Regions from separate parts of the Intrasporangium zincisolvens genome, predicted to be linked through region 1. Evidence: riboswitches for the same ligand, from Rfam matches in the RefSeq annotation. Region 1 holds a riboswitch; each other region holds the start of a gene.
What was found. Region 1 has a riboswitch for cyclic di-AMP ahead of RY076_RS09115 (C40 family peptidase). Riboswitches for the same ligand answer to the same signal wherever they lie in the genome.
Positions count from the first base shown of each region.

Region 2: it holds a riboswitch for cyclic di-AMP, as region 1 does, so the genes downstream of both, RY076_RS14630 (C40 family peptidase) here and RY076_RS09115 (C40 family peptidase) in region 1, are expected to answer to the same signal.
Region 3: it holds a riboswitch for cyclic di-AMP, as region 1 does, so the genes downstream of both, RY076_RS11880 (C40 family peptidase) here and RY076_RS09115 (C40 family peptidase) in region 1, are expected to answer to the same signal.
Region 4: it holds a riboswitch for cyclic di-AMP, as region 1 does, so the genes downstream of both, RY076_RS01850 (CHAP domain-containing protein) here and RY076_RS09115 (C40 family peptidase) in region 1, are expected to answer to the same signal.

Region 1 covers NZ_JAWIIL010000003.1:124,147-131,435, reverse strand. The annotation lists gene RY076_RS09120 (CapA family protein) at 39-1,742, shown strand; gene RY076_RS09115 (C40 family peptidase) at 1,780-2,379, opposite strand; cyclic di-AMP (ydaO/yuaA leader) riboswitch at 2,383-2,519, opposite strand; gene RY076_RS09110 (FBP domain-containing protein) at 2,971-3,468, shown strand; tRNA gene RY076_RS09105 (tRNA-Gly) at 3,556-3,629, shown strand; gene RY076_RS09100 (MMPL family transporter) at 3,699-5,897, opposite strand; gene RY076_RS09095 (TetR/AcrR family transcriptional regulator) at 5,968-6,708, shown strand; gene RY076_RS09090 (acyl-CoA dehydrogenase) at 6,908-7,289, shown strand, end outside.
Region 2 covers NZ_JAWIIL010000005.1:70,283-77,571, forward strand. The annotation lists gene RY076_RS14620 (fibronectin type III domain-containing protein) at 1-315, shown strand, start outside; gene RY076_RS14625 (LuxR C-terminal-related transcriptional regulator) at 687-1,685, shown strand; cyclic di-AMP (ydaO/yuaA leader) riboswitch at 1,861-1,999, shown strand; gene RY076_RS14630 (C40 family peptidase) at 2,003-2,602, shown strand; gene RY076_RS14635 (MarR family winged helix-turn-helix transcriptional regulator) at 2,624-3,118, opposite strand; gene RY076_RS14640 (glycosyltransferase family 2 protein) at 3,547-4,527, shown strand; gene RY076_RS14645 (CDP-glycerol glycerophosphotransferase family protein) at 4,567-5,772, shown strand; gene RY076_RS14650 (ABC transporter permease) at 5,931-6,731, shown strand; gene RY076_RS14655 (ABC transporter ATP-binding protein) at 6,731-7,289, shown strand, end outside.
Region 3 covers NZ_JAWIIL010000003.1:731,522-738,810, reverse strand. The annotation lists gene RY076_RS11900 (cupredoxin domain-containing protein) at 1-609, shown strand, start outside; gene RY076_RS11895 (hypothetical protein) at 1,072-1,284, shown strand; gene RY076_RS11890 (carboxymuconolactone decarboxylase family protein) at 1,419-2,045, shown strand; gene RY076_RS11885 (DsbA family oxidoreductase) at 2,053-2,745, opposite strand; gene RY076_RS11880 (C40 family peptidase) at 2,857-3,606, opposite strand; cyclic di-AMP (ydaO/yuaA leader) riboswitch at 3,609-3,811, opposite strand; gene RY076_RS11875 (metal-dependent transcriptional regulator) at 4,063-4,764, opposite strand; gene RY076_RS11870 (MFS transporter) at 4,783-6,174, opposite strand; gene RY076_RS11865 (hypothetical protein) at 6,244-7,289, shown strand, end outside.
Region 4 covers NZ_JAWIIL010000001.1:402,751-410,039, reverse strand. The annotation lists gene RY076_RS01865 (zinc-dependent alcohol dehydrogenase family protein) at 1-147, shown strand, start outside; gene RY076_RS01860 (iron chaperone) at 328-711, shown strand; gene RY076_RS01855 (alpha-mannosidase) at 746-3,943, opposite strand; cyclic di-AMP (ydaO/yuaA leader) riboswitch at 4,234-4,438, shown strand; gene RY076_RS01850 (CHAP domain-containing protein) at 4,534-5,286, shown strand; gene RY076_RS01845 (GNAT family N-acetyltransferase) at 5,401-5,976, opposite strand; gene RY076_RS01840 (potassium channel family protein) at 5,986-6,840, opposite strand; gene RY076_RS01835 (CHAD domain-containing protein) at 6,900-7,289, opposite strand, start outside.

The DNA.
Region 1 (7,289 bases):
TCACCGGGGTCGCCCGGGTCCGCGCCTACGCTGGGCTCGTGGGAAGGGCAGGGGCGCTCCGCACCGCGGCCGTCGCGTTCGTGGCGGCCCTCGCGGCCTGCTCCGGCCAGACCCCGTCCGGCCGACCCGCCCCGGGCAGCGTCCCGCCTGAGAGTGGGGCCGCAACGCCGTCCGCTCCGACGCGCCCAGCGGCTACGGGCAGGACGCCGCTGACGCCCACGACGGGCCCCGGGCTGCCCTCCGCGCCAGAGCCTCCGGTCACGACGGGCCCCGGCGGCGTTCCCGCGTCGTTCCCGCTCGCGGTCGTCACCGGCCTGCAGAACCTCAAGGCGACCGTGACGCTCGACGAGCTGCGCTCGCTCGCCGCTCGCGGCTCGCTCGTCGTGCCGTGCGGGGTCACCGTGTCGCGCCCGGTGATGAGCCCGCGCGGCCCGTGCACCGACGCCGCCCGGATCGTCGACGTCGTGCGTGCCGCCCCCGGACGCGTCGCCCTGCTGCCACCCGGGCTCGTCGAACCAGCGACGAAGGTGCTCTCGATCGCAGGCCCCGGGCCGTACGGGATGTTCGGCCCGGACCTCTTCGGCGACAAGGCTGCCCGCGCGCTGCGCTACCCCGTCTCGGGCTCCGCGACGACCGGCGCCTCCTCGGCGTCGGGCGCGCTCGACCCGCGCTGGACGGCCTATGACGCCTCGACGGTCTGGACGATGACCAACCTCGGCAGCCTGTGCTCCGACCGCGGGGCCGCGACGCAGGCCGTCGCCCGCGGCCGCGGCTGGGACTGGGTCTTCGAGGGCGGCACCGCGCGGTACGCGCGTCCGGCCGTCGTCGACCCGCCCTACGAGCGGCCTTACCGGACTGTGCAGCCCGTCGACACCGGCAACCGGGGCGCGACACCACGGGTGGTGCGCCAGTCCGACGTCGCGATCGCCGACCACGAGTGCCCGATCGTCGCCGACCGCGACTACACGCCGCAGCTCGGGACGACGACCGTCTTCAGCGTGCCCGAGGCGGTCCTCCCCCGCTGGCGCGACACGCTCGGCCTCGATGTCGTGTACCTCGCTGCGAACCACATGAGCGACAAGGGAGTTCGCGGCATTCGCTCGACGCTCCGGCTCATGGACCAGTACCACATCCCCCGCACCGGGCTCGGGATGGACCTCGACGAGGCGCTGCGCCCGGCCTTCGTCGACGTCGCCGGCCTCCGCGTGGGGTTCGTCGCCGTCAACGACGTCGCCGGCGTCGCCCGCGCCGACCGCACCACGCCCGGAGTCCCCTGGATCACCCGGGCGAACATCGTCGAGGGCGTCAAGCGCGCGAGGGCCGGGGGTGCCCACCTCGTCGTGTGCAACCCGCAGTGGTGGGGCGGCGCCGAGTACCACGACGACCTCTGGCCCCTGCAGCAGAAGCAGGTTCGTTGGTTCGCCCAGGCCGGCTGCGACCACGTCATCGGCTCCGGCACCCACGTCGCCGGGCCACTGCTGCTCGGCAGGCGTGCGGCCGGCGGCGTCGGCGTCGTCCTGTCCAGCCCCGGCAACTACCTGTTCGGCCAGGGCTGGTGGCAGGAGACGCAGGAGGGCATCATCCTCGACCTCTCGTTCCGAGGCACCACGCTCGTCAACGTCCGGATGCGCCCCACGGTGATGATCCGCCAGGCGCGCCCGGCGCTCCTGGACCCGCAGGGCGATGGCCGGTACGTGCTCCAGCGCGTCCTGAAGTACTCGTCGGTCGACTACCGTCGCTGACGCGTCGGTGAGGGGGATGTCGACCGACGAGCGGTCATCAGCGGATGCGGCCTGCCCGCCACTGCGACGTCCAGATCTTCTGGAGCTTGACACGCTGACCCGGCCGCGGCGAGTGCCAGATCTTGCCGTGTCCGGCGTAGATGCCGACGTGGTAGGCCCGGCCGTGGGACATGAAGAAGATGAGATCTCCCGGCCGGACGCTGGACTTGGCGATGCGAATCGTCTTGAGCCGCTGGGCGTTCGCCGTGCGCGGCAGCTGCACGTGCAACCGCTTCTTGTACACGTAGTAGACGAGCCCGGAGCAGTCGAACGACCGTGGCCCGGCGCCGCCCCACCGGTAGGGCTTGCCGCGCTGGGCGGCGGCGATCCGCACCGCGCTCTGGCCACGGGCGATGGAGACCGCGGTCGGGGTGAGGTAGGCGACCGAGACGGTGCGCACCGCGGTGGCGGACCGACCGGTGGCGCCCGTTCCGGGCGCGGCTCCGGTGGCCGGTGTCGTGGCAGCCCCGGCCGCGGAGGGCGGGGCCGTCGTGGAGGCCGGTGGCGCCCCGCCCGTGCCGACGAGGAGGGCGCCGGCGAGCAGGGGCGTGAGGGCGAGCGAGGACAGGGAGATGCGACGTGCAGGGGTGGTGGACATGGGGGATCCCTTCCACGCCTACGAGGTGAGCTGTCGGGTTCGGACGGAAGATGCCCGGCCGCTGCTGCGGCTTCACCCCAAGGGCCGGCTGTGCGGCCCGGAAGTGGGTCCCCCGTTCCTGTCCGCGGTCTTGCCCGACTGCCCCACCGGCGGACAGGATTCGGCGCCCGGCGGGCCGCCCGGGGAAGACCCCGGGCGATGAACTCCAGTCGACGGTGACAGACACTCGGAGCCGGGAGAATGGCAGGTCCCCACCTTGGTCAACAGTTGCCAGCCCAATTCGGTGCGAAGTCGACAGAACGACAGCCCGATTCGTCGCCTTTACGGCGAGTCGGCCTCCGTGCGGGAAACGCCACAGCGGGAAACCCGGTGGACCCGACGCAGGCATCCGTCGCACCATGGACGACGCCTCGCAACGCGGATGCGGGGCCGTCGTGTTGTCGTGTCGTCGTGAGCGGGAGACCCCCGCGGAGAGGTGGGTGGCCGCATGGCCTGCTCAGCGGACCGGTTCCACCGCTGAACCTCTCCCCCATCCACCCGGCCGGCCGGGTCATCCGGTCGTGCCCGCACGCGCACGATGAAGGAACCACCGTGAAACCACTGTCCGAGAACGAGATCCGCGCATCGCTCGTGAACTGCTCGCGCCGGGAGGCGAAGCAGGCTCCGCTGCCGAACCGTTTCGAGTCATTGACCATCGACCACTGGGACGCCCTCGACTACCTGGGTTGGACCGACCGCAGCAACCCGCAGCGGGCCTACGTCGTCGTCCCCGTCGACGACGAACCGATCGGCTTCGTGCTCCGCGCGAGCGACAAGAAGGGCGGCCGCAGCGCCATGTGCGCGTGGTGCGAGGACGTCTTCGCCACGAGCGACGTGTCACTGTTCGTCGCCCGCCGCGCTGGCGCCGCCGGCCGTGACGGCAACAGTCTCGGCACGCTCGTGCACGCCGACTTCAGCTGCTCCACCCACGTGCGGCGCCTGCCCAACGCCCTCGAGGGCGGCCTCGACCCGCACGCCCTCGTCGACCGGCGCGTCGAGGAGCTGCGGACGCGGTCCGCGGCCTTCGCGCGGCGCGTCCGGCACGGCTGACCTCCCAGCCCGCCCGGCATCCGCACGTCGGGGCGTGGCGGGTTGGACGGTCGGGGCGGACGTCCGCTACGGTGGGCCGACGCCCTCGCAGGTGTAGTTCAGTAGCAGAACAGCCTTCTTCCAGAAGGAAGACGCACGTGCAATTCGTGCCGCCTGCTCCAGTAGACGAAGGGCCCGGTCTCGTGACCGGGCCCTTCGTGCGTCTGCGGCCGCTCGCGCGGTGGGTCGGCTCAGCCCACCGGAACGGGGTCGGGGCGCGGCGTCGACTCGGACCCCGACGCGCCCGGCTCGCTTGGCGTGCCGCCCTCCTCGCGGATGCCGAACCGGGCGTAGACGCGTGCCAGGGGGCCGGGCAGCCACCAGTTCGCATCGCCGAGCAACCGCATCGTCGCCGGCACGACGACCATGCGCACGAGGAGCGCGTCGAGGACGATCGCGACGATCATCGCGACGCCGATGAGCTTGATGAAGGTGATCGACGATGCCGAGAAGAAGCCGATGACGACGAGGATGAGCAGGGCCGCGGACGTGATGATCCGGCCGGTGCGCTGCATGCCGGTCGCGACGGCGGCCCGGTTGTCGCCGGTGCGGTCGTACTGCTCGCGGATCCGCGACAGGAGGAACACCTCGTAGTCCATCGACAGGCCGAAGACGAGCGTCATGACGAGGATCGGCTGGGTGGCCTCGACGAACCCGGTGGACTCGAAGCCGAGCCACGAGGACAGGTGGCCCTCCTGGAAGACCCACGTGACGACGCCGAGGGTGGCCGCGAGCGTGGCGAGGTTGAGCAGGATCGCCTTGAGCGGCATGAGCAGCGAGCCGAAGGCGAGGAAGAGCAGCAGGAACGTCGCGCCGGCCACGACGAGACCCATGAGCGGCAGGGTGGCGCCGATGGAGTCGAGCCGGTCGATGAGCTGGGCCGTCGGGCCGGTGACAAGAGCCTGCCGGACGCCGTCGCTGTGCAGCCCGCGGATACCGGCCACGACGTCCTTGGCCTGCTGGTCGAGCGACTCCCCGCGGTACGTGACCGACACGGCCGCGAGGTCACCGTCGGCGCCGACGACCTGCGCTCCGGTGACGCCGTCGAGGCGGCGCAGGTCGGCCAGGTACCGGCCGAGGGCAGCCTGCCCCTCGGCGGACGCGACGGGCGCGTCGAGCGTCGCGGCGACGACCACCGGGTCGGTCGTCGTGACGCCGAAGTCCCGCGCGAGGACCTGGCTCACCACGCGCGTCTCGGCCTCGGCCGGCAGCACCCGCTCGTCGACGCCGCCGAAGCGCACCCCGAGGAAGGGCGCGGCCAGCACGGCCAGGACCGCGAGGCCCGACGCGAGGAAGACGACCGGGCGCCGCATGACGAGCTCGGCGAGGCGCGACCAGAACCCGGTGCCGCGCTCGACCCGGTGCGACCGGCGCAGCGACCACCGGTCGACGCGGCTGCCGAGCATCGCGAGGACGGCGGGCAGGACGACCACGGCCGCCACCGCGGCGATGAGCACCGCCGCGATCCCGCCGATCCCCATGGAGCGCAGGAAGGTCTGCGGGAACAGCAGCAGGCCGGACAGCGCCACGGCGACGGTGGCGGCCGACACCGCGACGGTCCGCCCGGCAGTGGCCACGGTGCGACGGGTGGCGGCGAAGCGGTCGTGACCCGCGGCGAGCTCCTCGCGGAAGCGCCCGACCATGAGCAGGCCGTAGTCGATGGCGAGTCCGAGACCGAGGATCGTCACGAGGTTGATGGCGAAGATGCTGACGTCGGTGAACGAGGTGACGGCACGGATCGCCGCGAAGGCACCGACGATAGACAGGCCGCCGACGAGCAGCGGCAGCGAGGCGGCCACGACGCTGCCGAAGATGACGACGAGCAGCACGAGCAGGATCGGCATCGACAGCGACTCGGCCCGGCCGATGTCGGCGGCGACGCGGTCGGAGATGTCGAGGTTGGCGGCGGCCGGGCCGCCGAGCCGGACGCCGTAGCCGGCGTCGGCGAGTCGGGCGCGCAGCGTGTCGACGGCCGCGGCGTCCCCCGTGAGGACCTGCGGGTCGCGCAACGTCACGGCCGCGTAGGTCGTGCGGCCGCCGGGCGCGACGAACGCGTCGCTGCGGGTGCTCCAGTACGTGTGGGTGGCCACGACGTCGGACGCCGGGAGCGCGGCCAGCGCGGACTCGACGGCGGATCGGTAGGCAGGGTCGGCGACGGTGCGCTGCGGGCTGTCGACGAGGACGACGAGGTCGGGTGAGGTGCGGGCGACGCGCGACTCCAGCAGCGTCGCGGCTCGGCCGCTCTCGCTGTTCGGGTCGTCGAAGCCACCGTTGGTCAGGGAGCCGAAGACACCGAGGCCGTACGCGCCGGCGGCGACGGCGACGAGCACGGCGAGGGCGACGACGACGCGTCGGCCGTCGGTGACGACGCGACCCAAGGTTTGGAACATGGTTCTCTCCGATGACTCTTGCTCGTGTTGGTGAACAACGTTAACTAGCGCGATCAACTATAGTTCTCCTGTGCCGGACGCCGTCAAGACCGAATCCACCCGCCGCGAGCGACTCTTCGCCGCGACCCAGGCCGAGCTGAGCCACGCCGCGCGCGAGCTGCTCGTCGAGGGCGGCGTCGAAGCGGTCACCGTCCGCGCCGTCGCAGAGCGGGTCGGCATGACGGCCCCGGCGATCTACCGCTACTTCGACTCGCGCGAGACCCTCCTCGGACGGGTCTGCGTCGACCTCTACGGCGAGCTCGGCGCCCACCTCTACGCCGCCCGCGACGAGCGGACGGGTGCGAGCGCCGCCGAGCGGCTGTGCCACACGGCCCGTGCGTTCCGCCACTGGGCCCTGTCGCACGTTCCCGAGTTCTCGCTCCTCTTCGGTGCCCCGATCCCCGGCGTCGTCGTCGACCACGACGACAAGCACGGCTCCGCCGACGGCGGCCAGGGCTTCGCCCTCGTGTGGCTCGAGGTCTTCGCCGAGATCGACCGCGAGGGGCACGGGATGCGGTGGAACCGCCCGATCCCCAAGCGGGTCCGCGCACAGCTGGACGAGTTCGTCAAGGGCGTGGGCCTGCCCATCGACATCACCGCGGCCATGCTCTACGTGTACTGCTGGCAGAGCCTCTACGGGGCCGTGGCCACCGAGGTGTTCGGCCATCTCCGGTGGGCCATCGACGACGCCGAGGAGCTCTTCGAGGGTCGCCTGGCCGAGCTGCTCGTCATGCTCGGCCTCGCCGACCGCGATGAGGCCGGCGCCCCCTAGTCCGGCGCGCACCACGACGCCAGACCTTCGACCCGACGTGTCGAAGGTCCCTCTTGCGTTGATTACCGGTCGGTAGCATCATGGATGTGACCGGCCAGTAACTTGGTGCGCCCGCTGCAGTGCGCGTGGCGACCGAGCGACCGTCCACAGACTCCCGCGACCGACCGACGGTCCCAGCGACAGAACGGTGGAGGACCCCATGGGCCACTACAAGAGCAACGTGCGCGACCTCGAGTTCAACCTCTTCGAGGTCTTCGGCCGGGGCGACATCCTCGGTCAGGGCATCTACGGCGACCTCGACGTCGACGCCGCCAAGGACATCCTGCGCGAGGTCTCGCGCCTCGCCGAGCACGAGCTGGCCGACAGCCTCCTCGACTCCGACCGCAACCCGCCGGTCTACGACCCGGCCACCAAGAGCGTCACGATGCCGGACTCGTTCCGCAAGAGCTTCCGCGCGTACGTCGACGGCGACTGGGGCAACCTCGACGTGCCGGCCGAGCTCGGCGGCATGGTCGTGCCGGCGTCGCTGCGCTGGTCGGTGGCCGAGATGGTCTGCGGCGCCAACCCGGCCGTCCACATGT
Region 2 (7,289 bases), on a different contig from region 1:
CTGGCCGTGGATGAGCTGGCGGGCGTCACGGGGGTCGACGTCAGTGCGGGGGCGACGGGGACCGGTACGGCGTTCAGCTCGGGGTCGGTGACCACGTCGGCCGCCGGTGACGAGCTCTTTGCCGTGACCGGTATGGAGTCGAGCAGCGCGGTACCGGCCTGGGGGGCCGGCTGGACCGGGTTGCCGACGCTGAGCGTGTCGACCGACCACCTCGCGACCGCCTACCGGGGCGCGACGACGGCCGGCCCGTACGCGGCGAGCGGCACCGGGGGCGGGCAGTGGATGGCAGCCCTCACCGCCTTCCGCACCGGCTGACGCGACGTCTCGAGCTCCTGACGCCGGGTGGCCCGGTCCGCGACGTCCCTCCACGTCCGCCGAGGACCGGGCGACCTGCGCCGTGGCCCCGAAAGGCCTCATCCCCCCGGACCGGCGCGGCCCGACCGGTTGCCGCACGGACCCCTGGACCCGCACGGTCGACCGGCCGCCCGCGGCCGGCCCCGGTCAGGATGCCCTCGGACGGGCGGTGTGCGGCATCCGCCGCCGGGTGATCCGGGGGTCGTCCCCGGGTGGAGCGGATGCCGCGAAACCGGTCACGACGCGCGCGTCCCGCCGCTAGCGTGGCGCCCGAGCGCGACGTTCGGTCACCGACCGGACGTCGGCGGTCGGGGTCAGGGGGAGGAGCGGTCATGGCGCTGTCCGATGCCGCGGTGCGGGCGCTGCGCCACGCGGACCAGATGATCCGCGAGGCCGAGCGCGGCGACGTGTTCACCGTCTACGACGCCTGCCGCGCCGCGGTGGGTGCACTGGCGCCGGTCGACGACTTCTACGTCGCTCTCGTCCGGGAGCGGGACCGGCGCATCTCCTACCCGTACATGTTCAGCAACGGTGCCTACGAGGAGACCGGCACCCTGACCTACGGCCCCGGCGGCGTGGTCGCCTGGGTGCTGGCCTCGCAGCGGCCCTACCGCCACCGCGACGACGGCGGGGCGCTGCTCAACCGCGGGGTCCGCTTCGGCGACGACGACCTGTCGGCCGATGCCGTCGTCGTGCCGATGCTCGGCGAGGACGGCGTCGTGGGGCTGCTCGGCGCCCTTTCGGACACACCCGACTCCATGGGCGACGAGGTCGTCACCGCCCTCGAGTGGCTGGCCGGGCTCGTCCTGGACCGGGTCCTCGCGGCCCGGCCGGAGCGCCGGCTCAACCTGCCGCTCGTCTACCCCGAGCTCGAGGACTCCGGCCGCGCCGGCGTCCTCATGAGCGTCAACCGGACGGCGACGGCCCTGACCGAGATGGCGGCCGAGATCGAGGAGGTACGGCGTCGGCTGGCCCAGGATCCCTCCGACCCGGCGGTCCAGGACCGTCTCGCGGCCCTGGGGCGCCGGTGCTTCGAGGTGCAGGCCTCCCTCGTGACGCGTCTCGGCCACCAGGCCGGCGACGACCCCGAGGCGGGCGACCGCGCAGCCGCGGCAGCAGACCCCCTCGAGGTGCTGTCGCCGCGCGAGCGGGCCGTCGTCGAGATCGTCACCGGGCCGGACGGCGACCCGGGCAACGCCGGGGTCGCGCGGGCCCTCGGGATCGGCACCGCGACGGTGAAGACCCACATGGCCTCCGTGCTGTCCAAGCTCGGCCTCCAGCACCGCAGCGAGCTGCGCTGGCTCGTCGGGCGGGTCGCGCCTCCGCGCTGACGCATTTCGCCGAAACGCGGACAGGGCTGGCACCCCGACCTACTCTGGTTCGGAACCCGGCCCGGCAGGCCCGCCACGACGCGGAGCCCAGGATCCCGGACCGGGTGACATGACGCCCCGGCACGACGTCGGGGCGGCGCCCCGGTCCGCCGAGTCCTGTCCGCCGGGGGCGCGCCTTCATACCTCACCGGACAGGAACGGGGGACCCACTCGCGTCCGGCCCTGTGCCGGACTTGGGGTGAAGCCGCCATGCGCGGCCGGGCATCTTCCGCCCGAACCCGACAGCTCACCTCGCAGGCGTGGGAAGGGAATTCGCCATGCCCGCCATCGCTCGCACCCCTGCGCGCCAACCTCGCTCCCGCCTGGGCGCCGGCCTGCTGCTCGCGCCGCTGCTGGCCGTCGGCGCACTCGGTGCCGTCGCCGCATCGCCGCCCACGCCGGCCGGCCACCTCGACACGAGTGCCCGCGAAGCCGACACGGCGACCTGGGCCAACGCGTCCGACGCCGCCCAGGACCGCGACCGCGTCGACGTCCGGCTCTCGCTGGCCTCGACGGCGGCCGTGCCGCTCGGGACCCGGGCCGTGCGGGTCGCGGCCGCCCAGAAGGGCAAGCCCTACCGCTGGGGCGCCGCCGGCCCCACGGCCTTCGACTGCTCCGGGCTCGTGCACTACGTCTACGACGCGCGCCTGGCCCAGGACCTGCCGCGGACCGCGAACGCCCAGCGCCTCGACACGACCCGCGTCTCGCGCTCGGGGGTGCGTCCGGGTGACCTCATCTTCTTCATGCGGTCCGGGAAGGCCTACCACGTCGGCATCTACGCGGGCTCGGGCAAGGTGTGGCACGCCCCCAAGCCGGGCAAGCGCGTCGAGCTGGTCCGCATCTGGACGAGCGGCTGGGTCGCCGGACGCGTCCGCTGAGCCCGACGCGTCGGCGGTGGGTCAGTGCCGCCGGCGCGTGCCGCGCGTGCTCGGTCCGGCGGCGTGGATCTCGGCGGCGACGCTGCGCAGGGCGTCCGCGATCGTCGTGAGCACCTCGGTCACCTGGGGGAGCGTCGCCGGGTCGAGGGTGTCGAGGGTGTGCGGCATCCAGTCGCGGACCTGCCCGACCTGTGCCATCCCGGCCTCGGGGATGCGCACCGTGCTGCGACGCCGGTCGACCTGGTCGGGCACCCGCTCGATGAGGCCGCGTCGCTCGAGCCGGTCGACGAGGGTCGTCGTCGAGCTCGTCGTCAGGCCCAGCGCCTGGGCCAGCTCGGTCTGGCCGAGGGAGCCGCGGGCCAGCAGGTAGCTGACGGCGCGGCTCTCGTTGACCGTGAGGTCGAGATGCGCGGCCGCTGCCAGGCGGTAGTGCTCGCCGGCGAGGATCAGCTCGCGCAGGGCGGCGGTGGCCGCGGCGCGGTCCTGCGTGCTGGTCTGCGTACGGGTCGGCGTCATGGAGCCAACCTAGCGAGAGGCGGCTCGATCATCGACCAGGTGGACCGACAAGTGACGTGATGGTCGAACTGCTTGATGATCGCGTGATTTGGCCCTATCGTGGGTCGTGCAGCGCCGGGGGCACCCGGGCCGTGGCCGCGGTCCGCGTCACCCCTGGACGCGAGGTCGAGCAGCGTGCTTCGTGTCCGCGGCGCTGCGGCACGTCACCGGGGGCCCGAGGTGGCGGGCGCCGCCTCCCCTCGCGAGGGCGGCGCCCCACCTCGGGCATCGTCGTGCGCGCCGCGCCGTGCGCGCCTCGCCGTCACCGCGGTCGAGGACCCCCTGCCCCTCCAGTAGTCTGGTCGCCGCTCGTGACGGGGGACGCGAGCGCAGCCCGAGCGCCGGGACCACCCTCCGGCCCGACGACCAGAGGACAAGGACCCGCCAGCGTGGACGCGTCGACGCAGCTGACCCCACCGGTCAGCGTCATCATGCCGCTGCTCAACGAGGAGCGGCACCTGCGCGACGCGGTCGCCATGATCCTGACGCAGGACTACTCAGGCCCCATCGAGGTCGTCCTCGCCCTCGGCCCCTCGACCGACCGCACCGACGAGGTCGCCGACGCGCTCGCCGCCGAGGACCCCCGGGTGCGGCTCGTGCGCAACCCGAGCGGGCGCACCCCCGACGGTCTCAACGCCGCGATCGGCGCGTCGAGCGGTGAGGTCATCGTCCGCGTCGACGGGCACGCCGAGATCCCCGACGACTACGTCTCGTGCGCCGTGGCCGAGCTCCAGCGCGTCGGTGCCGACAACGTCGGCGGCATCATGGACGCGCGTGGCACCACCGACTTCGAGCGCGCCGTCGCCTGCGCCATGCGCAGCCCCCTCGGCGTCGGGGCCTCCCGCTTCCACACCGGCGGGGAGGCCGGCGAGGCCGACACCGTCTACCTCGGCGTCTTCCGGCGCACGGCCCTCGAGCGCGTCGGCGGCTACGACCCGCACTTCTCCCGCGCCCAGGACTGGGAGATGAACCACCGGATCCGTGAGACCGGCGGACGCGTGTGGTTCACCCCCGAGCTCAAGGTCACCTACCGGCCACGCGCGTCGGTCTCCGCGCTCGCCAAGCAGTACTTCCACTACGGACGCTGGCGGCGCGTCGTGGCCCGCCACCACGAGGGCACGATCAACCACCGCTACCTCGCGCCGCCGGTCATGGTCGGCGTCACGACCGCCGCGACCGTCGTGGGCTTCTTCTGGGCCCCGGCCTGGGTGGTGCCGGCCGCCTACGTCGCCGGCGTCACGGCGGGAGGCCTGGCCATCTCCGGCGGCGAGTCGCCCCGCACCCGTGCCACCCTGCCCGTCGTGCTCGCGACGATGCACTGGGCGTGGGGCATAGGGTTCCTGACGAGCCCGCGGCGCCTGACGCGCTGAGCCCTCCCACCTGCTGCCACGAAGGACACCGACACCGTGATGGACCATGCCAAGGAGGCGGCCGCCCTCGCCCGGGACGCCCTCATGCGGCAGCTGGCCAAGCGCCGGCTCGCCACCCGCCTGACCCGTGAGGGTCTGCAGCCGGGCGCCGACGCGCCGTTCCGATGCGCGGTCTACTTCTCCGACGAGCCGGTCAACCTCTACCAGATCCGCCAGTGGTACGCGCCGCTGCAGGAGCTCGCGAAGACCCAGCCGGTCGTCGTCATCTCGCGGATGCCGGAGACGACCCTGATGCTGCTCGACGAGTGCCCCCTGCCGGTCCTGCACGCCCCCCGGGTCACCGAGATCGAGTCGTTCATGGCCGACCACGAGATCGGGCTCGTCCTCTACGTCAACCAGAACGTCCGCAACTTCCAGATGCTGCGCTTCGCGACGCCTGCGCACGTCTTCGTCAGCCACGGCGAGAGCGACAAGTCGTACATGGCCAGCAACCAGCTCAAGGCCTACGACCGTGTCTTCATCGCCGGACAGGCGGCGGCCGAGCGGCTCAGCGGCGCGCTCGTCGACTTCGACGTCCCTGCGCGCGCCGTCGAGATCGGCCGCCCGCAGAACGACACGACGTACCCGGCGCCCCACCTGCCCGCCGACGGCCGCACCACGGTCCTCTACGCGCCGACGTGGGAGGGCGACCGCGCGAGCATGGCCTACGGGTCGATCGCAACCCACGGCGAGGCCATCCTCACGGCGCTGCTCGCCGACCCGCGCTTCCGCGTCGTCTACCGGCCGCACCCGCGCTCCGGCGCGTTCCAGCGCTCCTACGGCGCCGCGTCCGCCCGGCTCTCGGCCCTCGTCGAGCAGGCCAACGCCGCCGACCCGAGCGCCCACCACCTCGTCGACACCCACACCGCCTTCGGGTGGCACCTGGGCGCGCTCGACGCGTGCATCACCGACGTGTCGGCCGTGGCTCTCGACTGGCTCGCCACGGGCAAGCCGCTCGTGCTGACCCGGCCCAGCTCGCCGAGCGCCGAGGTGGAGCCGACGCGCCTCAACACGAGCGTCCCGCTCGTGGCGGCGGCCGACGCGGCAGGCATCGTCGCGGTCCTCGACGCGGCCGTCGCGCAGCCCGACGAGGCCCGTGCCGCCGTGGTGCACCACTACTTCGGCGACACCTCGCCGGGAGCCGCCACGGCACGGTTCGTCGCCGCGTCGACCGAGCTCATCGAGTCGAGGCTGGCCCGCACCTGAGAGCACCCCACGGCGCGCACCCCTAGACTGCGGCGAGGGTCAGGCGGGTGACACCCCCGCCTTCGACCGCCGCGGTGCCCGCCGTGACGACCCGGAAGGGGCCTCCGGCCCCGCCGACGAACGACCCGAACGCACGAAGGAGAAGGTGGTCTGCGCGCATGATCGGCGTGTCCCAGTTCCGCGGCCTCACGGCCAACCGGCAGGTGCTGCGCACCCTTGTCGAACGTGACCTACGCGTCCGCTATGCCGGCAGCTGGCTCGGGTGGCTGTGGACGATCCTCGACCCGCTGCTCATGGCGCTCGTGTACTTCGTCGTCTTCACCCTGATCTTCCAGGCCCGCAAGACCGGCAACCAGCCCTTCTTCCTGCACCTCATCACCGGCCTGTTCCTCTGGCAGTGGTTCGCCCAGAACATGTCCGAGACCTCCCGGGCCCTGCTCGCGGAGTCACGGCTCGTCCGATCGGCCAACCTGCCGCGCGAGCTGTGGGTCGTGCGGGTCGTCATGGCCAAGGGCGTCGAGTTCGTCCTCAGCCTGCCGGTCATCGTCGCCTTCACGATCTTCTACGTCATCACCGGGCAGACGCACATCCACTGGACGATCGTCTTCGCGCCGGTCTCGCTCGTGCTGACCTTCCTGCTCTCGGTCGGCATCGGCATGATCCTCGCGCCGATCACCGTCCTCGTCAGCGACATGGCCCGCGTCGTGCGCATCGCGCTGCGCCTCGGGTTCTACGCGACGCCGGTGCTCTACAGCGCCGACATGGCCCCGAAGACGCTGCGCGACATCCTGGCGATCAACCCGATGAGCGGCATCCTCGAGCTGTTCCGGTCCGGGTTCTTCCGGGGCGAGATGAACCTCCTGTCCGTCGCCTCGGCGTGCGTCATGACCGTCCTGCTCCTGCTCATCGGCGCTGTCGTCTTCAAGCGCATGGAGCCGGCCGTGCTGAAGGAGATCTGATGGCCAAGCCGGTGATCGAGGTCCGCGACCTCGGAATCGAGTTCTTCCGCTCCCGCAAGCGGCGCATGTCGCTGCGCGAGCTCGTCTTCAAGGGCCAGACCGGCGCGACGAACGAGACGTTCTGGGCCCTGCGCAACATCTCCTTCGACGTCGCGCGGGGAGAGGCGGTCGGCCTCATCGGCGGCAACGGCTCGGGCAAGAGCACGCTGCTGCGGATGATCGCCGGCGTCATGCTTCCCGACGCCGGCTACGCCACGGTCCGGGGCCGCGTCGCGCCGCTCATCGAGCTCACCGGCGGGTTCCTCGGCGAGCTGACGGCCCGCGAGAACGTCTACCTCGCGGCGGGCCTGCACGGCCTGACCAAGCGGCAGATCGACGAGCGCTACGACGAGATCGTCGACTTCGCCGGCCCGCAGGTGCAGGCCGGCATGGACATGCCCTTCCGGCACTTCTCCTCCGGCATGCAGGTGCGCATCGCCTTCTCGCTCATCACGACGCTCGACCAGCCGGTCGTCCTCGTCGACGAGGTCCTCGCCGTCGGGGACCGGGCCTTCCGCG
Region 3 (7,289 bases), 610 kb from region 1:
TTCTCCGAGCTACCAGCGACCTACACGTCGTACAAGCTGAAGTTCAAGGGCACCGGTGACTACGTGTACTACTGCCTGGTCCACGGCCAGGCCATGAAGGGCGTCGTCCACGTGGCACCCGCGGGCACGCCGTATCCGCACCGGCAGTCCTTCTACGACTGGCAGTTCCGGGCCGGCCGCGCCCAGATGATTCACGACGGCAACCGCCTCTACGCCGAGCTCCGGCACGAGTCGTCGCGCCACCACGTGTTCGTCGGAGCGGTCGACGAGGCCGGGATGTTCATGATCATGCGGTTCATCCGCACCACCGTGCGCGTGCACGTCGGCGACACGGTCGACTTCGACTGGTCGCAGAACAACGGCGATCCCGTGCCGCACACGGTCACCTTCGGACCGGAGCCGGCGGCACCGATCCCCGTCGGTGACCCGACGCACTTCACGGGCGGCGCCCTCAGCTCGGGCGTCCTGCCCACTGCCGGGCCCGGCACGCACTTCCGGGTGACATTCGACAAGGCCGGCACCTTCCCGTACATCTGCATGTTCCACGACGGGATGGGCATGGTCGGCACGGTCGTCGTCACGCGCGACCACCACCACCACGACCACTGAGCGAGTCGGAGGACGACGCGTGGTGGGGCGGTGCGCCGACACCGCCCCACCCACGCAGGACCGGATGCCTCGCAACCGGGCGCGCGCGCAAAAGGGACATCGAGGGAGCATCCACGACGATCCCGGCGCGCGCCCGGCCGACTCGCCCCGAGTTGCAGGAAGTCGCAGCAATCCAAGCCCCCACGACGACACGAGGTGTGTCACCGTGAACTAAGGGTCGAAACAGCGGCCAGGTCAGCATCAGCTCCGGCCGGACCCCTGCACACTTGCTCGTCCCGCCGCGGCGCTCTCCCGGGACCTAGGCTTCACCTCCCGGATCTGGCCACCCGAAACGCGGCGGGACGAGCCTCATCATGTCGACCCCGCCGCACCCGCGCGTGCATCTGCGTGGCCCCCTGGCCCGCCGTCGACGGGTCGCCGACAGCCTGTTGCGGTGGTACCCCTGGTGGGTACGGGCAGCCTATGAGCAGAACCGTCGCAGCGATCGTCACCGAGTTGGCCCGCGTCGAGGACCAGGTGCGCTGGGCTTCGCTCGGGGCCGGCACCCGCACCGACGCGCTGCGCCTGGCCGAGCTCACCGCCCGGGAGGATGCGCTCGTTCGCGAGCTGCGCGCCGTCGACGTCAGCATCGACCTGTCGGCGAGCCCCACACCGGCACCGGCCCCCGCTCTCTGACACCTACCGGTCCCACGGGTCGGCAGGGAGAGGGCCCGACGCAGCGGACGGCGGGCCGACCCACCGCACCACTCCCCCGCCCCGTCCACGCGTGCCACGATGTGAGGGCGTCGCACGACGAAACGGAGCACGCCATGGCCACCGACCCCGCCCACGGCTTCCTCACCGAACCGCCCCTGACCGACGACGTCCGCAGCGCGTTCGAGGGCGACCTCGACACCCAGGGCTTCGTCATGAACCTGTCGCACCTCTGGGCCCACGACCCCGCCGCGCACGACACGCTCTTCGCCCTGCTGGCCGACATGGTGCGCATCGGTGGGCTGAGCTTCCGGCAGCGGGGCATCCTCGTCAGCGCCGCCGCAGCCACCGCCGGTGACTCCTACTGCGCGCTCGCGTGGGGCAACCGCCTCGCCGGCGAGGCCGGACCCGACGTCGCCGGAGCCGTGCTGAGCGGCGACGACGCGGCGCTCGACCCCGCGGACGCGGTGCTGGCCGCGTGGGCGCGCACGGTGGCGCGGGACGCCAACGCTACGACCCCCGCCGATCTCGAGCCACTGCGTGCGGCCGGGTTCGATGACCGCCAGATCTTCGCCATCACGGTCTTCGTGGCACTGCGCCGGGCCTTCTCGATGGTCAACGCGGCCCTCGGCGCGCAGCCGGACGCCCAGCTGCGCTCGGCGGCCTCGACGCCGGTCGGCGCCGCGGTGTCGTTCGGCCGCCCCAGCGCCGGCGCACCCTCGGCCACGAGCGTCGGGGACTGAACGAGCCCTAGGCCCGGTCACCACCCTGCACGGCCACCCCGCGCAGCAGCGCCAGGTACTCCTCGACCGGGCGAGTCCCGGGCACGGCGGCAAAGCCGTTGGCGAGAACGAACGGCGTCGCCGTGATGCCGAGGTCCCGGGCCTGCTTCTCGTCCGCCCGGACCTCGCCGGAGTAGTGGTCGGACGCAAGGACCGCGGCGACGCGCCGCTCGTCGAGGCCGCACTCGGCGCCGAGCCGCTGGAGCACCTCCGGCTCGTCCAGCGGCAGGCCCTCGCGGAAGTGCGCGGAGAAGAACCGCTCCACGGCCGCCGACTGCAGCGCCGGGCCACCCAGCTCGCGCGCGAGGGCAACGAGGCGGTGCGCGTCGAAGCTGTTGGCCGTGACGGCGGAGTCGAGGTCGAAGACGAGGTCGTCGGCCTCGGCCACCTCGTGGGCGTGCGCGCGTAGAGCCCGCTCGGCCTCGGCCTCCTCGTCGGGCCGGGAGCCGATCCGGTCGGGGACCGGCTCGTTGCGCCGGGCCGGCCACTCGGGGTCCAGCTCGTAGGCGCGCAGCCGCACCGTGACGTCGTGCGGACGCTCGAAGGCGTGGATCGCCGCCTCGATCCGGCGCTTGGCGATCCAGGACCACGGGCAGACGAGGTCGGCCCAGACGTCGAGCTCGATGAGGGTCGTGGACTCTGCAGCAGGCTGGACGGTCATCACCTCATCCAACCACGGCACTGACCTCGGGCGGCCACCCCGAACGACGTCGCGCCCCCACCCTGGTGGGTGGGGGCGCGACGGAGGTACGTGGCGTGGTGCGGCTGCGACTCAGGCGCGGCCGTAGCCCGACGGCGTGGTCCAGATCGAGTGGTAGCCGATCGTCGTGCCGGGACGCTGCGCGTCGATCATGACGCCGGGGCTGACGTAGATGCCCACGTGGTAGGCGGGCGAGCCGAAGAACACGAGGTCGCCGGCGCGCGGGTTGCTGACCGACGTGGTGAACGCCTGCTGCTGCGACGCGGTGCGGGGCAGCGAGACGCCGGCCTGGCGGTAGACGTACTGGACGAAGCCCGAGCAGTCGAAGCCCGACGGGCTCGTGCCGCCGTAGACGTACGGGACGCCGAAGTAGGACTGGGCGATGCCGACGATGCCGGACGCCGTGGGCGCCGGGTCGAGGGACACGCGGGAGGCCGAGCGGGACGCGCGGTCGGCCGCCTGCTGGCGGGCGTCCTCCGCGGCCTTGGCGGCGGCGCGCTCCTTCTCGAGCTTGACGTCCTTGATGACGACCGGCTTGACCGTCGCCTGCTTCGCGGCCGGCTTGGCGTAGCCGATCGAGGAGAGGGCGTTGGTCGCCTTGAGCGTGCCGACCTGGGGACCGACGACCGACGGTGCCGCGGTGCTCGAGCCGTCGGCAGCGCTCGCCGGACCGGCGAACGTGGCGACGAGGCCGCCGGAGGCAGCCACGATCGCGGCACCCTTCACGGCGGGCTGAGCAGACTCCTTGGCGATGAGCTTGAGCTCGGCGATCGCGTTGAACCGCCCGGGGGCGCGGTGGCGCCCGGTAACGTTCTGAGCCACGTTTGACCTCTCGACGCCTACGAGGTGAGCTGTCGGGTTCGGGCGGATTGAGGTACTGCTCGCCCGGCCTTCGCTCGGACCTTGCGGTCCACGGAGGGCTTCACCCCGAGGACGTCCGGAGACGCCCGAAGGTGGTTCCCCCGCTCCTGCCATGCGGATCGTGCAGGGGCCCCGGGTCGATGGCAGGATTAGGCGGTTCGACCCGTGGCACTCGCCCGACGGGGAGAGCGAGCGGGGCTCACGCTACCCAAGATCCTCGCGAGTTGTCATCCCGAGAGCCCGCCGATTTCCACGGATTTTTCACCGGATCATCCGAGGCCGCCCGAAATCCCCACAGTCCCAGCACAATCCGACGGGGAGAAACGGGCATAACGGACAGGCCGGACGCGTCCGTCCAGTGAGCACGCCCGCGGGCGCACCCATGGCCCGGGCCGCCGGCCCGGCAGCGGGACCGGGTCAGGCGGCCTGGCAGAAGACGTGGACGGCCACCTCGTCGGGCAGCGACACGCCCTCACCGGCACCGGGGGCCTCGCTCACGGCGACGACGCGGCCGCCCTCGCGGACGACGCGGACGCGCGCCCCCGGCAGCACACCGGCGGAGGTGAGCAGGGCCAGCGCCTCGGGGTCGACCTGCACCGGCTCGCCGATGCGGCGGATCGTCACGACGGCCGGCTCGGCGCCCGCCGCCGTGGTCAGCGCCGTCAGCCCGGTGAGGAAGCCCGACGCGGCGTCCTCGGACACGCCGAGCTCGTGCAGGCCGGGGATCGGGTTGCCGTACGGAGACTCGAGGCCGCCCTCGATGAGGCCGAGGATCTTGCGCTCGACCTTCTCGGACATGACGTGTTCCCAGCGGCACGCCTCGTCGTGGGCGTACTCCCACTCGAGGCCGATGACGTCGACGAGGAGCCGCTCGGCGAGGCGGTGCTTGCGCATGACGCGCGTGGCGAGGAGCCGGCCGTGGTCGGACAGCTCGAGGTGGCGGTCGCCGGACACCGCGACGAGGCCGTCGCGCTCCATCCGGGCCACGGTCTGCGACACGGTCGGGCCGGAGTGGCCCAGACGCTCCGCGATGCGTGCGCGCAGGGGGACGATGCCCTCCTCCTCGAGCTCGAAGATGGTGCGCAGGTACATCTCGGTGGTGTCGATCAGGTCCGTCACGGTCATACCTTCTCAGAATCAGGACGCCTCGGGCGCCGCCCCTCCCGCCGCTGCTTCCGCCGCCCTTCCCGCGGCTCCTCCCGCGGTGCCGGCGTCGCGCCCCCGCAGGGGACGCGTCGGGTCGTGGCGCGGCACCCAGATGCGCAGCCACCCCGCGCCCAGGAGCGCCGCCGCGCCGAGGACGACAGCGGACGCGCCGAGGGTCAGGACGGCCGTCAGGGCTGACAACGCCAGCGGGCCCGCCGCCCTTCCCAGGTCGGCGCACAGGCGCCACCCGCCGAGGAACTGGGCGCGCCCGTCGGCCGGTGACGCGTCGGCCCCGAGGGTCATGATGAGCCCCGCGCCGAGGCCGTTGCCGATGCCGAGCACCGTGGCGGCCGCCGTCACGGCGACGAGGGACGTGGCGAGCGGCATCAGCGCCATGCCGAGCCCGAGCACGAGCATGCTCGGCACCGCGGCGGCCACCCGCCCGTACCGGTCCATGAGCCAGCCCGACGGGTAGAACAGGAGCATGTCGACGGCGCCGGCGACGCCGAACACGAGCGAGGTCTGCGCCGGGCTGAACCCGACCGACTCCGCCCAGAGCGGCACGAGCGCCTCACGGATCGCCCGCGCACCGGCGACGCACATGGCGCCGGTGCCGAGGGTCAGCAGCACGTGCCGGTGCTCGAGGAGCACCGACGCCACCGAGCGCGGGGCGCGCGCCCGACCCCCGACGCCAGGGCTCCCCCGGCCTCCCGCGTGGACGTCGTGGCCGGCGGTGATGTCGGGCGCGACGAGCACGAGCAGGAACGCCGCCACGCTCGCGACGCCGCCGACGACGTAGGCCGACTCGATGCCCCACCGGGCGATGACGAGCGAGCCGAGGAACGGCCCGATGAAGTAGCCGATGCGGTGCACGCCGCCGAGGGTCGACAGGGCCCGGGCCCGCATCGCGACCGGCACCGCCTCGGTGAGGTAGGCCTGCCGGGCCAGCCCGAAGAGGGAACCGGCAAGGCCGATGACGAGCACGCCGGCGAAGAGCGCGGCGACGGAGCCGGCCAGCGCCGCCACGAGCATGCCGGCCGCCTCGACGACGGCCGCCACGAGCAGCGCCCGCCGCTCGCCGATGCGCGCCGCGAGCGCCCCGGACGGCAGGTCTCCCAGCAGCTGCCCGATGCCGAGCGTCCCGACGAGCAGGGCCGCGACGCCGAGCGAGGCCCCGAGCTCGCGGGCCGAGACGGCGATGATCGGCGCGACCGCGCCGGCGCCCGTCGAGCCGAGCAGCGTCGGCCCGTACGCCGACAGCGCGATGGCGCGCAGCCGGACCGGCTCTCCCTCCGACGCGTCAGCCGGGCGTCGCGGTGCGCGTCCGGTATGTCCCGGTTCGGGCCCGGGCCCGCCGTTCCGCTCCCCCTGAGTCTCGGTCACGCCACAGGACCCTAACGATCGGGTTACTCAGGTGGCCGGGTCGTTCCGGCCGACGGAACGATGGGGGCCGTGACGACGAGCGAGCGGGCGACAGGTGCCTTGGCGGTGGCAGCGGCCACCGCTCTCGTCGTCGCGCTCATCTCTCCCGTGGCGACCGCCGTCATCGGCCTCATCCTCTTCGGCACCCTGGCCGTCCTGCTCGAGCTGCGCTACCTCGTCGGCCGTCTGCCCGTCATCGCCCGGCGCGACGTCGTCAGCGGCCTCGCGGTGCTCCTGGCCGGCACGAGCCTGCTGCGCCTCGCCGAGCACGTCCTCGGCACCCAGGCCCGGCGCGCCGAGGCCGTTCTCGGCTTCTGCGTCGTCGCGCTCGTGGCCCGGGTGGGGCTGAGCGGACGCCGACGGGTCGTCGCGTACGTCGTCGCCGTGCTCCTCGCGGCCGCGTCCCTCGTGTGGCCCGACCACTACGCGTTCGCGCTGCTGCACCTGCACCAGCTCGTCGTCCTCGTCTTCCTCTGGGACTGGGCCGCTCGGCTGCCCCGGGCCCGCGAGCGACGTCTGTTCCGCGGCGTCCAGCTCGTGTGGGGGCTGCTCGTGCCCGCCGTCGTGCTCGCCGGCGCCGTCGACACGTGGCTCACCGGCGACCCCGGCATCGCCCGCAGCATCGTCGGCGACGGGCGCTCGCTCGTGGCCGCGGCCGCCCTGCCCGGCGACGCGTCGGCCCCGCTGGGGCTGCGCCTGCTGACCGTCTACGCGTTCCTGCAGACGATGCAGCTGCTCGTGTGGGTCGCGTTCATGCCGCGCTTCGCCACCGAGGAGTCGGCCGCCTTCGAGAGCCGGTTCCCGTGGCTCACCGGCGCCCGGGTCTGGGCGGTCGGGTTCATCGCGGCCGCGGTGTTCGCCGTCGTCTTCGCGATGGGCTTCCGGCAGGGGCAGGTGCTCTTCGGGGCCTTGTGGTCGTGGGCCGTGCACCTCGAGATGGCGGCCGCGCTCGTCGTCGTCGCGGCGGGCCGTGGCCTCCGTTCCGCGCCGCGCCTGACCCTGGTTCCCGACCCACCAGCCGACGCGACGCCCGACGCCGGAGCCGCGCGCGCGGCCGCCCCTGCCGGTGGTGGGCA
Region 4 (7,289 bases), on a different contig from region 1:
TACCTGCCCGACCTCATGGCGCGGGTCCTGTCCGGCCGCATCGACCCGGGCAAGGTCTTCGACCTGACCCTCCCGCTCGACGAGGTCGCCGAGGGCTACCGCGCCATGGACGAGCGCCGCGCCGTCAAGGTGCTGCTCGAGCCGTGAGGCCCGGGGAGGGCCCTGTGACAAGGCGATTCACGTGATGTCACCGGACGTTCACGTATTTGTCGTTTTGCTGGAGTTTGGACACGAAATGCCCTCTTACTTTGCAGTCACCCCATTCGGCACATAAAGTCGCAGACATCCCTCCCGACAACCGGTCCGGATACTGAGTGAGGACCAGGCTTGGCCCCGAGATTCGCGTCCGTCGATGACTACATCGCCTCCTATCCCGAGGAGACGCGGACTCAGCTCGCGAGGGTGCGAACGGCGATCCGCACGGCGGTGCCCGACGCCCGCGAGAAGATCAGCTACGGCATGGCCACCTTCATCCTCGAGGGCAAGCCGCTGCTCTATTTCGCCGGGTGGAAGAACCACGTCGGTATGTATCCCGTGCCCACCGGCGACGCCGCCTTCGAAGACGCCATCCGGCCGTTCCGTCGGGCCAAGGACACCGTGCGTTTCCCGATCACGAAACCGGTGCCGCTCGACCTCGTCGCGACCATCGCGCGGCTCTGCGTGAAACGTGCCGCCGAGCGCGAGCGCGAGGAGCAGTCGCAGTCCGGCTGACCACGGGCCGACCAGTGCCCCGCCCGGTCAGTGGTCAGCGTCGGGGCGTCAGGCGCAGCGTGACGATCCGGAACGGCCGCAGTCGCAGGCGGATCGCATCGGCGGGAGTGCCGGTGCTGGTGCCGGTCTCGATGGCGTCCTCGACGACCACGAGCGCCTCGCGGCCCGCGAGCGCGGCCGATCCCGGCTCCTCGAGCAGGTCGGTCTCGACGACGCGCTGGACCGGGAAGCCCGGCACGAGCGTCACGTCCCGGCGGCCGCCGGTGGCCTCGTAGAGCCGGACGACGACGTCGCCGCTGCCGTCCTCGGCGAGCTTGACCGCCTCGACGACACACCCCGGGTCGTCCACCGCCACAAGGGGCCTCACCGACGCGGGGTCACTCCCCGACCCCTCGGGCGGGGCGCCGAGCAGCGGCAGGTGCATCGAGTACCCGTGCGCGACAGCCTCGGCGACGTCGGCACCGGGCACGATCCCGAACCGCACGACGTGCTCGCCGACGACCTCAGAGGCATCGGTGTCGGGGTCGGGGAACGACGGCGAGCGCAGCAGCGTCAGGCGCACCGTCGTAACCGGCTCGCCCGACGCGTCGACGCCGCGGCGCACCGCGTGCCCGTACGTCGACTCGTTGACGACGGCCAGGCCCCAGCCCTCCTCGCCGACGTGCAGCCAGCGGTGCGCGACCATCTCGTGCCGCGCGGCCTCCCACGACGTGTTCTCGTGCGTCGGCCGGCGCAGGTGGCCGAACTGGATGTCGGCGGTGCTGTGCGGCGCGAGGACCGGGACGGGCACGTAGGCGGCGAGGGCCCGCTCGCTCTCGCGCCAGTCGACGCGCACCTCGACGTCGACGCGCGGCGAGTCGGCCGTGACGGTCGTGCGCTGCACGTACGTCGACTGCCCGACGCGTCCGCGGGCCTCGACGACGACGCGCAGCGGTCCCGCCTCGACGACACGGGCGGCGTGCGCGCCGTCCCCGCGCGACGCGTCGGGCGTGACGTCGGGCGTGACGTCGGGGGACGTCCACGTTCGGGCGTGCGGCTTGTCGATGTCCCAGGCGTCCCACATCGCCGGCACGTCGGGGTGAAGGCGCAGCTCGGCGGCGCGGGCTCCGGGCGGGAGCGCGTCGCGGCCGCCGTGGCGCACGTCGAGGAGGCGCTCGATCGAGCCGTCGGGCGCGACGGTGACCGACACGAGCCCGTTGGTGACGGTGAGACCGTCGACCTCCACGGGGCGCTCGGGCTCGACGCGTCGGCCGCCGACGGAGAGCGCGGGCACCTCGACGAGTGCGACCTCGCCACCGTCGCGACCAGCCCCGACGACCTCGACGACCTCCCGACGCGGCAGCGGCCCGGCGTTGAGCAGCCCGGGGCGACGGGCGTCCTCGCCCGCGAGCAGGTCGAGGGCCTCTGCGACGAGCGCGCGCAGCTCGGCCGTCAACCGCGTGAAGTCCTCGCGGGCCTCGCGGTGCACCCATCCGATGGCGCTGCCGGGCAGGATGTCGTGGAACTGCAGGAGCAGCAGGCGTTCCCACACGAGGCGCAGCCGCTCGGCCGGCCACTCGCCGAGGCCGCGGAGGGCGACGAGCGTCCACGCCAGCTCGGCCTGGCGCAGGAGTGCCTCGCAGCCGCGGTTGCCGGCCTTCATGGCGCGCTGGCTCGTCAGGGTGCCGCGGTGCAGCTCGAGGTAGAGCTCGCCGGCCCACGTCGGGGCGCGGTCGGCGTACTCCTCGCGGACGGCGTCGAAGAACGAGGACGCCGTGCCGACGTCGACGGCGGGCGAGCCCTCGAGCGAGCGGAGCCGGCGGGCCCGTTCGAGCATCTCGCGCTCGGGACCACCGCCGCCGTCGCCGAAGCCGAACGGGATGAGCGCCCGCCGGGACCGGCCCTTCTCGAGGTGCTGGCGACCGGAGCGGTGGACGTCCGCGCCGCCGAGCTTGCTCTCGTAGGTGTCGGCCGGCGGGAAGTGCGTCAGGATGCGCGACCCGTCGATGCCCTCCCACCAGAAGGTGTGGTGCGGGAAGGTGTTCGTGTCGTTCCAGCTCAGCTTCTGGGTCAGGAACCACTCGGCGCCCCCGAGCCGCGCGATCTGCGGGTAGGCCGCCGCGTAGCCGAAGGAGTCGGGCAGCCAGACGCCGGCGCAGCGTCGGCCCAGCTCGCGCTCGAAGAACCGCTGGCCGTGGAGCAGCTGGCGCACGAGCGACTCACCGCTCGGCATGACGCCGTCGGCCTCGACCCACTGGCCGCCGACCGGCTCCCACGTGCCGGCCTCGACGGCGTCGAGGATGCGCTGCCAGATGGCCGGCTGGTGATCCTTGGTCCACGCGTACTGCTGCGCCGACGAGCAGGCGAAGACCAGCTCGGGGTAGTCGGCGGCGAGGGCCGTGACGTTGGCGAAGGTGCGCGCGCACTTGCGCACGGTCTCGCGCACCGGCCACAGCCACGCGGAGTCGATGTGGGCGTGGCCGACCGCGGTGAGGCGCTGGGCGCTCGTCGCGGCCGGCGCCGCGAGGACCTCGGCGAGCGCGGCCCGGGCCGCCACGGCCGTGCCGCGCACGTCGTGGACGTCGAGGACCGCCAGGGCGTCGTCGAGCGCGGCGGTCACCTCGAGGCGTCGGGCGTCGCGCTCGGGCAGCTCGCCGGCGAGGTCGACGAGGACGTCGAGGTCCATGGCGAGGCCGAAGACCTCCGGCTCGAACACGGCGACGTCGATGCGGCCGAGGACGTAGCGCGGGTCGTCGCCGGCCGTCGCGAGGTCGCCGAGCCCGGTGGGCCGGAAGCCGTGCTCCATGACGGCCGGGTTGCCGGCGGCCTCGAGGTGCAGGTGGATCGGCTCGCCGCCGGCGGCGTCGGGGCTGACGCGGTACCAGCGGTTCATCGGGTGGATGCCCTTGAGCGGCGTGCCGGCGGCGTCGTGGAGCAGGCCCTCGGCCTGGAAGCCGGGCCCCTCGCCGCGGAACCCGAGGTCGACGACCACCTCGACGCACTGCCCGGCGAACGCGTCGGGCACTGCCCCGGTGATCTCGAACCACCACGTCGACCACGGCTCACCCCAGGGCGTGCCCGGCCCGACCGGCTCGTGCGGCGCCGCCAGCGCCTCGGCGACCGGCACCGGCTCGCCCGGCGCGTGCCAGGCCGACACCGCGAGGGGCGTCCGGTCGCGGTGTACCGCAGGAAGGACGTGCTCGGCGAGCACACGGCGGGAGCGGGCGAGCACGTGCGAGCTGTCGTCGAACACGCGTCGACCCTAGCCAGACGAGGGCTGCCGCGAGCCGTTCCCGCACGACACACCCGCGACGCCGGCTTTTACCGGACGTCATGACCCCGTGAAGGCAGAATGGCCACACCCCAGTGTGACCTGCGTCACAATCAGGCCACGGTAAAGGCCAGGTAAAGGCCGCCCATGCACTCATTCAAGGACGAATCCGACGCGCCCCCGTTACCTCGGCGTGACATTGCCCGGTTGAGTCGTCTACAGTTCCGGGAGTCCGGCCCCCCTGGCCGGGCGCGTACGAGGTGGACCGCCTAGTCCTGTCACCGCCTTGAACGTGAGATCAGACCTTGTGACAGGAGCGGAGGAACCACACGTTTCTCCGGGCGTCCGGCACCACGACTCCGGACGTCCTTGGGGTGAAGTACCCATCCGGGCCGAGCACGACACACGGCACGGGAGGGAGCCGGGCACCTTTCCGCCCGAACCCGACAGCTAACTTCGTAGGCGCGGAGAGGTACATGACTGAGATCATCCGCGGGCGCCACCGTGCGCCAGGACGCCACAATCCCCTCAACGAACTCAAGCTTCTCGCCCGTGAGTCGGCTCAGCCGGCCATGAAGGGCGCCGCCATCGTCGCGGCCACCGGCGGCATCCTCGCCACCTTCGCGGGTCCGGCCAGCGCCGACGAGGCCAAGGCCGCCAACGGTGCCGTCACCGCTCTCGGCTCCCCCGCCGTCGTCGGCCCGGCCGCCACGCGAGCCGCAGCCCCCTCGACGGCCCTGTCGAAGATCGGCTTCCAGCCGCAGGTGCAGCAGGCCGTCGCGCAGCGCACCGCCAAGGCCAAGCCGGCCGTCATCGAGGACGTCGTCGTCGAGAAGGCCCGCCAGGCCGCCGTCGACCGCAAGGCCGCTGCCGAGCGGGCCTCCCGCGAGGCCTCGCGTCAGTCCCTGCTGAGCAGCACCGTCTCGGTCAAGTCGAACAGCAACGGCTCGGTCCCGAGCGCGTCGTCGGGCATGCGCTCGTCGCACAACTGGGCCACCGCTGGCCAGTGCACGTGGGGCGCCCTCAACAAGTGGTACCAGTCCGAGGGCTACTACCCCGGCGGCTGGACCGGCAACGCCATGGAGTGGGCCTCGGGCGCCGCTTCCGCCGGCTACACCGTCAGCGGCACGCCGCGCACCCGCTCGATCGTCGTCATGCAGCCCGGCGTCAACGGCTCGGGCAGCGTCGGGCACGTCGCCTGGGTCACGGCCGTCAACGGCGACCAGGTCACCATCATCGAGATGAACGCGATGGCCGGCCCGTACAACTACAACACCCGCACCGTCACCGACAAGGCGGGGATGAAGTACATCTACGCGCCGTGACCTGACCGGTGCGCCCGCGAGAGAGGGCGGGGACGACTTCGTGTCGTCCCCGCCCTCTCTGCATGTCCGAGGCCGCCACCCGGGCGGTCCGGCCTGGTCTGCAGGCCGATGGGCTCAGCGCGGCTCGGGCGGCGGTTCGGGGCCGACGTGCGGCTCGCCGAGGAACCGCTGCACCCAGGCGACGTCGTGCCACGCACCGTTCTTCCAGCCGACCCTGCGGTAGGTACCGACCGGCTCGAACCCGAAGGACGCGTGGAGCCGGTTGCTCGCCTCGTTCGGCTGGGCGATGCCGGCCGCCGCCATCCGGTAGCCGCGCTCGGTGAGCCGCTCGATCAGTGCCGTGTAGAGGGCCCGGCCGGCACCGGTCCTGTGGCTCGCGGGGTCGAGGTACACCGACACCTCGCAGGACCAGCGGTAGGCCGGACGGGCCTTGAACGGCCCGCCGTAGGCGTAGCCGACGACCTCGCCGCCGTCCTCGAGGACGAGCCAGGCGTGCGTCGCGACGGCGGCCTCGATCCGGGCCGCCACCTCTGCCTCGGCCGGCGGCTCGAGCTCGAAGGTGACGGCCGTGTCGAGGACGTAGGGCCGGTAGATGCGCGCACAGTCGGCGGCGTCGGCGGCCGTGGCGTCACGCACGACCCGGGAGGCGCGCCCCGGATGGGGTGGGTGCGGCGGGTTCTCGGTCGGCATGTCGCGATGCTAGGGCGCGCCGCCCGGCCGCTCGTCATCCGGCTGGCCCTCGCCCGGCCGGCCCTCACCCGACTGTCCCCCGCGCAGCCGCTCGCCGGCCCGCGGCTCGCGGGCCTCCTCCTCGCCTGCACGTGTCTCGTCGGGCTGCGGCTCCTCCGACAACCAGCGCCGCCGGCGTCGGTTGCTGCCCGGGGCCTCGGCGGCGAAGCGCGACACGACCATCGCCACGAAGGTCACGAGGTAGACCTGCCCGATGACCGCCTCGGACATGGCGGCGAGGCGCCCGACCTCGGTGACCGGAACGAAGTCGCCATAGCCGAGCGTCGCGATCGTCGTGAGGCTGAAGTACATGTAGACGGTCGAGGAGACGTTCTCGCCGAAGTAGTGCACGTCGGGAGTCCACGCGTCGATCGTCTGGAAGAGCAGCGAGTACGCGACCGCGAGCTGCAGGTAGGCGGCGACGGCGCCGAGGACGGTCTGGAGGGTCACCCGCTGGTGCCACACGAGGCGGCCCGCGCAGAGGACCGGCGTCACGAAGGCGGCGAGGCACCAGAACGCGTCGGGCTGGATCGCCGCCGGAGGCCGCGCGGCCCCCGGGACGGCCTCGAAGAGGATGATGACGAGGTTGCCGACGACGCTGAGACCGACGAACCAGTCCATGATCCGGCACATGCGGCGTGACGCCCCGGAGGCGCGGGTCGCGACGACGAGCGCCGCACCAGTGACCGCGTGGGTGATGAACCGGCCGGTGTAGGAGAAGCGCACGTCGACGAGCGACTGCGTGACGATCGCGACGAGGACGAACAGCAGCACGAGGTCGAAGCGGTCGAGGAGGACTCTCCGGCGACCGACGGGCTCGTCCATGGCTGCCTCCTGCGTCCGGTGCGAGGGCTGCGCTCCGAGAATAGGCGTCGGCGCGTGCCTCAGACCCCGGATCGGCGGTGGAGGCGCCGGACCGCGACCTCGGCCACCGCCTCCAGACGCAGCGCCTCGGCCTCCTCGAGGGAGTGGACGCGGCCGACGGCGAAGGCCGTCGCGACATCGCCGGCCCGGGCCACCTCGGCGACGGCGACCCTCGTGGCGACGGTGTCGTGGTGTTCGCCGAGGACCTCCTGGACGTGCTCGGCGGCCTCGGCGATGCGCACGACGCGACGACCGGTGACCGGTGCGGCGGCCTCGGCCGCGTAGCGCAGGCGCTTGGCCGCCTTGCGCGCGTCGTGCAGCAGGGCGGCGCGGCCGTCCGTGTCGGGTTCGGCGAGCGCCTCCCGGGCGAGACGGTCGAAGCGGGCGCCCTCCTGGCGGATCCGGCGACG